DNA from 2 places in the Burkholderia sp. BCC1996 genome. Region 1 is predicted to be linked to the other one. Evidence: predicted binding sites of a transcription regulator. Region 1 holds the regulator's gene; the other holds the start of a gene.
The links. Region 1 encodes FliA, which starts transcription of late flagellar genes. Its sites were predicted from a motif close to CTAAAGTTTNNNNNNNNNNNGCCGNTA; they were not measured.
Positions count from the first base shown of each region.

Region 2: fliS (flagellar export chaperone FliS) is a predicted target of FliA. The motif match lies at 1,867-1,893, and genes of this name have one in related genera.

Region 1 is NZ_CAJPHM010000022.1:60,532-64,078, forward strand. It holds gene ahcY (adenosylhomocysteinase) at 1-624, opposite strand, end outside; S-adenosyl-L-homocysteine riboswitch at 659-775, opposite strand; gene U4Z64_RS27910 (RNA polymerase sigma factor FliA) at 854-1,588, opposite strand; gene U4Z64_RS27915 (MinD/ParA family protein) at 1,611-2,429, opposite strand; gene flhF (flagellar biosynthesis protein FlhF) at 2,422-3,547, opposite strand, start outside.
Region 2 is NZ_CAJPHM010000003.1:307,968-311,514, reverse strand. It holds gene fliF (flagellar basal-body MS-ring/collar protein FliF) at 1-1,176, opposite strand, end outside; gene fliE (flagellar hook-basal body complex protein FliE) at 1,428-1,772, shown strand; gene fliS (flagellar export chaperone FliS) at 1,969-2,403, shown strand; gene U4Z64_RS05640 (flagellar protein FliT) at 2,400-2,732, shown strand; gene U4Z64_RS05635 (flagellar hook-length control protein FliK) at 2,808-3,547, shown strand, end outside.

The DNA of each region.
Region 1 (3,547 bases):
CTGGTACAGGCGGTGCACGCCGGTCGTGGTTTCTTCGGTCACGCCCTTGATGTGCGCGAGGCGCGTCGAGTACCAGGTCGGGTCCGCGTCGAGGTGCTTCGCGATCGACTTGTACAGCGCGACTTCTTCCTCGTTGGTCGGCTTCGCGATCACCGAACGGTCCTTCTCGGCCTTCGAGCCGAGGATCAGCAGCAGCGTTGCATCGCCGCCGTCGTCCAGGATCATGTTCGCGAATTCGCCATTCGGCCATTCGAAGATGCGGTGCGAGAACTCCCAGTATTCGTCGAGCGACTCGCCCTTGAACGCGAACACCGGCGTGCCGGCTTCGACGATCGCCGCTGCAGCGTGGTCCTGCGTCGAGAAGATGTTGCACGACGCCCAGCGGACATCGGCGCCGAGCGCCTTCAGCGTCTCGATCAGCACGCCGGTCTGGATCGTCATGTGCAGCGAACCGGCGATGCGCGCGCCCTTCAGCGGCTGCTGCGCCTTGTATTCGTCGCGGATCTGCACGAGGCCCGGCATTTCGGTCTCGGCGATGTTCAGTTCCTTGCGGCCCCAGCCGGCAAGCGCCATGTCGGCGACGATGTAATCGGTGGAAGCCTTGGAATCGATAATGGCGTTCATCACGCCCTCCTTTCTAAAAAAGTTCTAGAAATTGGTGACGTGAGCGCCGTTCAGGAAGCGGGGCCGGTGCAAATATCGCCGCACGGCTGCTTGGTGAAGCTTTCCGAGCCTGGCGGACGCAGGATGGTCCGTCGCAACGCTCCTCGGAAAACGGGAAGGATTGTAGCAAATCGGCGCGGGAAATGCGCGCCGCGCGCGGCATCGGCGCGCGTGGGCGCAATGAAAGGGGTCAGTTCTCCGCGCCGACCCACGCCTGTTCGCGCAACCGCGCGCGCAGGCGCGCGACGGCCTGGCTGTGCAGCTGGCACACGCGCGACTCGCTGACCTCGAGCACCGCACCGATCTCGCGCAGGTTCAGCCCGCGCTCGTAGTACAGCGACATCAGCAGCTTCTCGCGCTCGGGCAGCCGGTCGATCGCGTCGACGAGCGCCTCGCGCAGGTGGTCGTCGAGCAGCGCCGACAGCGGATCGGCGTGATCGACGCGATAGCGGTCGAGGAACGGCTCGTCGTCGGCCGCGCGGTCGAAATCCTCGTAATAGATGAGCTGGCTGCCGTGCAGGTCCTGCAGCATCCCCTGGTATTCGTCGAGCGGCATCTTCAGGTGCTGCGCGATCTCGGTCTCGCTCGCCGAGCGGCCGAGCTGCTGCTCGACCTGGTGCACCGCGTGCTCGACCTCGCGCGACGTCTTGCGCAGGCTGCGCGGCAGCCAGTCGTTGCTGCGCAGCTCGTCGAGCATCGCGCCGCGGATGCGCTGGGTCGCGTAGGTCTCGAACTGCGCGCCCTGGTCTTCCTTGTAGCGGCCGGCCGCGTCCATCAGGCCGATCATGCCGGCCTGGATCAGGTCGTCGAGGTCGACGCTCGCCGGCATCTTCGCGACGAGCTGCAGCCCCAGGCGCCGCACGAGCGGCGCGTATTGCGCGAGCACGTCGGCCTGGGTCATCTTTCCCTGAGCGTTGTACATCATGGCTCTCTCCTTGCGGTGGCGCTCACGCGGCGTGCGCCGCACCCGCCTCGTAAGACGGCTTGCCGCCCGCATGCACGGCGCGCCCCGCGCCCGTGCCCGGGCGCATCGGCCAGTACAGCAGGTCGGCGGCAATCTGCCGGTAATCGCGCGCGGCGGCCGACGACGGAAACGCGTCGACCGCGGTATGCATCAGGTCGCGCGCATGCTCGACGAGCGGATCGGCGTTCACGCAGCCGGCGTCGGCGATCGACACCGTCAGGTAGCGGCTCGCGACGCCCGCGAGGTTGTCGAATGCGGTCCTCGCGTCGGCGTGGCTGCCGACGTGATTGGTCAGCACGCGGAACTGCGCGACCGCGTGCGCGAAATGCAGCCGCTTCATGCACGCGTACGCCTCGGTGATCGCCTGCGCGGCGACCCGCGTGACGATCAGCACGTCGTGCGCTTCGCGCGCGAGCGCGGAGAACCCGCCGTCGGCGCCGAGCTGCGCGTCGACCAGCACGATGTCGGCCTGGCCGTCGACGAAGTCGCTCAGTTCCGTATCGTCGTAGCCGTCGCGTGCGAGCCGCGCGGCCGCGCACAGGCCGAAGCCGGCGGCGACGCGCGTGCGTTCGCCGTCGCGCAGCCACGCGCCCGCGAGCGTCGCCGTGGCCGACTGCACGTCGGCGCGCTCGTCGACGACGAGCACGTCCTTGCCGAGCGCGGTCAGCGCCGCCGCGAGGTTCACGACGGTGGACGTGCAGCCGACGCCCGCCGGCCCGCCCGTCACCGCGACGATGCGCGACGCGCGCCCGGCCAGCAGGCGCCGCAGCCCTTCGGCCTGATCGATGATCCGTTTATCCAAATCGCACCTCGTGCAGCTCGGCGGTGGAACGTGCGGTCAGTGCGGACAGCAGCGTCGGCATGTCTTCGTCTTGCGGCACGAAGGGCGAGCCGTCGCGCGGCACACAGAACGCGCTCTTCAGCAGGAATTTGGTCGACGCGACGTACAGGTTCTCCGGCACCTTCTGGCCGGTCGACACGTAGTGGACCGGCAGCTTGTAGCGGATCACCGTGTCGAGCACGCCGCCGAGGTGGGTCGCCTCGTCGAGCTTGGTCAGGATGCAGCCGGCGAGATCGGGATGTGCCGCGTGCGGATGGTCGGCCGCGCTGCGGTAGGCCTGGACGACCTCGTTGAGCGTGTCGCCGTGGCTCGTCGCGTTGAGCAGCAGCAGGCGCTGCACCGGCGCGTTCGCACCGTGCAGCATCGCGATCTGGTCGGACAGCGCGCGGTCGCGCTGGCTCATGCCGATCGTGTCGATCAGCACGATGTGCTTGTTGCGCAGCTCGGACAGCGCGAGCTCGAGATCGCCCGCATCCTTCACCGCATGCACGGGGACGCCGAGGATCTTGCCGAAGATGCGCAGCTGCTCGTGGCCGCCGATCCGGTAGCTGTCGGTGGTCAGCAGCGCGACCTTGCTCGCGCCGAAGCGCATCACGCAGCGCGCGGCGAGCTTCGCGGTGGTCGTCGTCTTGCCGACGCCGGTCGGCCCCATCAGCGCGAACACGCCGCCGCGCTCCATCAGCGCGTCTTCGCTGCCGAGCACCGGCAGGTTCGCCGCGAGCACCGACTGCGCCCAGTCGGCGGCCTGCTCGAAGGTCTGCGCGCCGTCGCCGGACGGCAGGTTGTCGACCAGCATGCGCACCAGCTGCGCGGAGAAGCCGGCCGAGAACAGGTGCCGGGTCAGCGCGCCGTGCACCGGGCTGCGGCGCTGGCGGTCATGCCACATCAGGCTGTCGAACTGCGCTTCCATCATCCCGCGCATCGCGCCGAGCTCGTGCATCACCGTGTCGTTGACGATGCTCTCGACGCGCGCCTTCACCGCGTCGGCCACCGCGGCGGCAGCCTCGGCGGACAGGCGCGTGCGTTCGGCCGGCTTCGCGGCGCTCGTTTCGCCCTGGCGGGCCGTCGCAGCAGCGGCG
Region 2 (3,547 bases), on a different contig from region 1:
GATCGTCTTGTCGAGTTCGTAGTTGGTCGTCTGGTCCTTGCGGTCGCTGACGGGCGTCGACTGCGGCCCGCTCTGGCCGTTGCCGGCGACGATCGGCGCGGAGGCCGGCTGCGGCGGCGTGTTCGACAGCGCGCCCGGCACGCCCGAGGCGCCGCCCTGCGCGAGTTCGGTGGCCGTGCTGGTCTGCTGGCTGCGGATCGCGGTCTGCTGCGGCGAGGCGTTCGGGCCGTAGCTTTCCGAGGTCTGCTCGAGCCTGGAGAAATCGACGTCGGCGCTGACCTGCGAGCGCGCGTTGCCGGCGCCGAAGATCGGCGCGAGGATCGCGTCGATGCGCTTCTGCGTGTTGCGCTCGACCTGCTGCACGTACTTGAGCTGGCTCGCGTCGAGGCCGGAGGCCGACGCCGTCTGGGTCAGCAGGTTGCCGTCCTGGTCGACGATCGTCACGTTCTTGGCCGGCATGTCGGGCACGCCGGACGACACCATCCGCGTGATCGCCTGGACCTGGCCCTCGTCGAGCACGCGGCCCGGGTAGAGGTCCACGAACACCGACGCGCTCGGCGCTTCCTTGTCGCGCACGAACACCGACGGCTTCGGGATCGCGAGATGCACGCGCGCCGTTTTCACCGCGTTGATCGATTCGATCGTGCGCTGCAGCTCGCCTTCGAGCGCGCGCTGGTAGTTCACCTGCTCCGCGAACTGGCTGATGCCGAATTTCTGGTTGTCCATCAGCTCGAAGCCGACCGAGCCGCCCTTGGGCAGGCCCATCGCGGCGAGCTTCAGGCGCGTTTCGTGCACCTGGTTCGACGGCACCAGGATCGCGCCGCCCGCGTCGGCGAACTTGTAGGGAACGTTTGCCTGCTGGAGCGCGGTGATGATCGCGCCGCCGTCGCGGTCCGACAGGTTGCTGTACAGCACGCGATAGTCGGGCGCGCGGCTCCACAGCACGAGCGCGGTGATCGCGGCGACGGCGAACGCGACCGCGATCACGAACGGCAGCTTCGGGTTGCCCTTCATCCGCGAGATGCCGGGGATGCGTTCCGCGAAGCCGCCGAACCCGAAGTCCGCGCCGGCGCCGCCTGCTCCCGGCAACGCGGCGGCCGCGGTGGCGCCTGGCACCGGGCTGGCGAGGCCCGTGCGGGCGTCGGGGTTGATCAGCGAGTTGGCCTGCGAATCCATGCGTGGAGTTTCTCCGGAGCGGGACGACTGAGCCGCTCGGACGAGCGGACGGACAATGACACGATGCGATTATCGGGACCCGGGCGCGACTCCGATCGACCGAAAAGAGCGGGGTTTCCCCCGTACTTTCGCGGCTTTGGCGCGCGCCGCGCTGCTATCCTTTTTCGCGATCCGGCATGGTGCGCGTCGTGCGGCGCCGTCGGAAACGCCCGGTGTGCCCGGGTCTCATTTCTTACAGGTCTGGGAACAGCATGGCTGCCAACGTGAGCGGAATCGGTTCGGTGTTGCAACAGATGCAGGCGATGGCCGCGCAGGCGAGCGGCGGCGTCGGGAGCCCGGCGGCAGCGCTCGCCGGCTCGGGCGCCGCGACGGCCGGCACGTTCGCGAGCGCGATGAAGGCGTCGCTCGACAAGATCAGCGGCGACCAGCAGCACGCGCTCGGCGAGGCGCACGCGTTCGAGGTCGGCGCGGCGAACGTGTCGCTGAACGACGTGATGGTCGACATGCAGAAGGCCAACATCGGCTTCCAGTTCGGGCTCCAGGTCCGCAACAAGCTCGTGAGCGCGTACAACGACATCATGCAGATGTCGGTTTGACCCGCGGGCAACCGGCGACGGGCATCCGGCGACGGGCTTCCCGGGGCAGCCGCCCAGGGGAGCAGCCTGCCTGCCGCGCCGGCGGCCCGCGCACCTAAAGCTTTCCAATTCCGTTCCGATAACTCTGGAACGAGGCCGCGTCGTGCATCGCAAGGCGGCGGCCACCGCATAGCCAACGCATCACAAGGAGAAGCGCATGTTTTCCCCAGGACACGCTGGAGCCAGTGCGTACGCGCGTGTCGGCGTCGAGACGGGGGTGATGGGCGCCTCCCCGCACCGGCTGATCGCGATGCTGTACCAGGGCGCGCGGCAGGCCATCGCGCTCGCGCGCATGCATTTGCAGCAGGGCAACGTGTCCGCACGCGGCGAAGCGATCGGCAAGGCGATCGGGATCGTCGAGAACGGCCTGCAGGTGTCGCTGAATCGCGACGCGGGCGGCCAGATCGCCGAGCGCCTCGACGCGCTGTACACCTATATCGGCCGGCGCCTGCTGGAAGCCAACATGCACGCGAGCGACGCGATGCTGGTCGAGGTCGACGGGCTGCTCGCGACGCTCGAGGAAGCGTGGACGGGCATCGCTCCGGAAGTCGCGCGCATGGCCGCGCAACAGGCGGCGGGCGCGGCGCGATGAATCTCAAGGCCGAATACTTCGCTCGCTACGAGGCGCTCGCGGCCGTGTCCGGCCGCATGCTGTGCGCGGCGCGCGGCGCGGACTGGCGGGCGCTGCCGGAGTTGCAGGCCGAATTCCTGAGGCTCGTCGACGGATTGAAGGCGGCCGCTCCGGGCGTCGCGCTCGACGAAGCGGACCTCGGCCGCAAGCTCGCGCTGATTCGCCGCATCCTCGCCGACGACGCCGCGATCCGCGATCTCGCGAGTCCGGAAGTCGCGCGGTTGTCCGCGCTGTTCGAGGCGCGGCGCTCGACCGAGGTATTGACCGATCTCTACCGCGCTCGCGGATAGTGCCCGTTTGCCGGGGCGGCGGTAGCCGCGTGCCCGGCTTCGCAACGATGTGGCTGAGGTGAGCAGGCTTCGATCATGACCGGTATCGACTCCGTTGCGGCCGCCCTGCTGGCGAGCCGCCTCGACAGCCTGCTGGCCGGCACCGTGACGGCGCCCGCCGGCGGCGGCGCGACCGCGCAAGTCGGCACGCCGGGTGCCGGCGCGTCGTCGCCGCCCGCGACGGGGGCCACGCCGGCCGCGCCGCCGGCGTCCGCGCAGACGGCGCTGTCCGATGTCGCGCTCGTGCTCGATGCGATCTCGCGCTCGGGCGGTGTCGCGACGCCCGTGATCGCCGGGCGCACGCCGCTGCTGGCCGACCCTTCCGTGCTGCTGGGCGGCGCGGCGACCGCGCCGCCGGTCGGGCAGAGCGCCTCCGATCCGGCCGCTTCGGCCGCCGCTTTTTCCACTGCTTCCTACACCGCTTCTTCCAGCACTTCTTCAACCGCGTCGCCCGCGTCCGACGTCGCGGCCACGCGCGCTGCGGCTGCCGCACCGCCCGTCGCGGCGCTGCGCGCGGCGCTCGCGCAGGCCGTGAGCGAAAGCGGCCTCTTCTACGAATCCCATCTCGCGCAGTGGCTGGCCGGCCAGCGCCCGCTCGCCGCGCTGATGCGCGAACCGCAGGCGCGCCTCACGACCGTGCCGGTGCAGCCCGCCCCGGATGCCGCGCAGCACGATGCGCCCGATGTGCTCGACGAACTGCTCGCGGCGCGTCTGCCGTTGCCGGCGGCCGCGCCGCGATTCGCCATGCAACCGGGCGCGCCCGCGCCGGGCGGTGC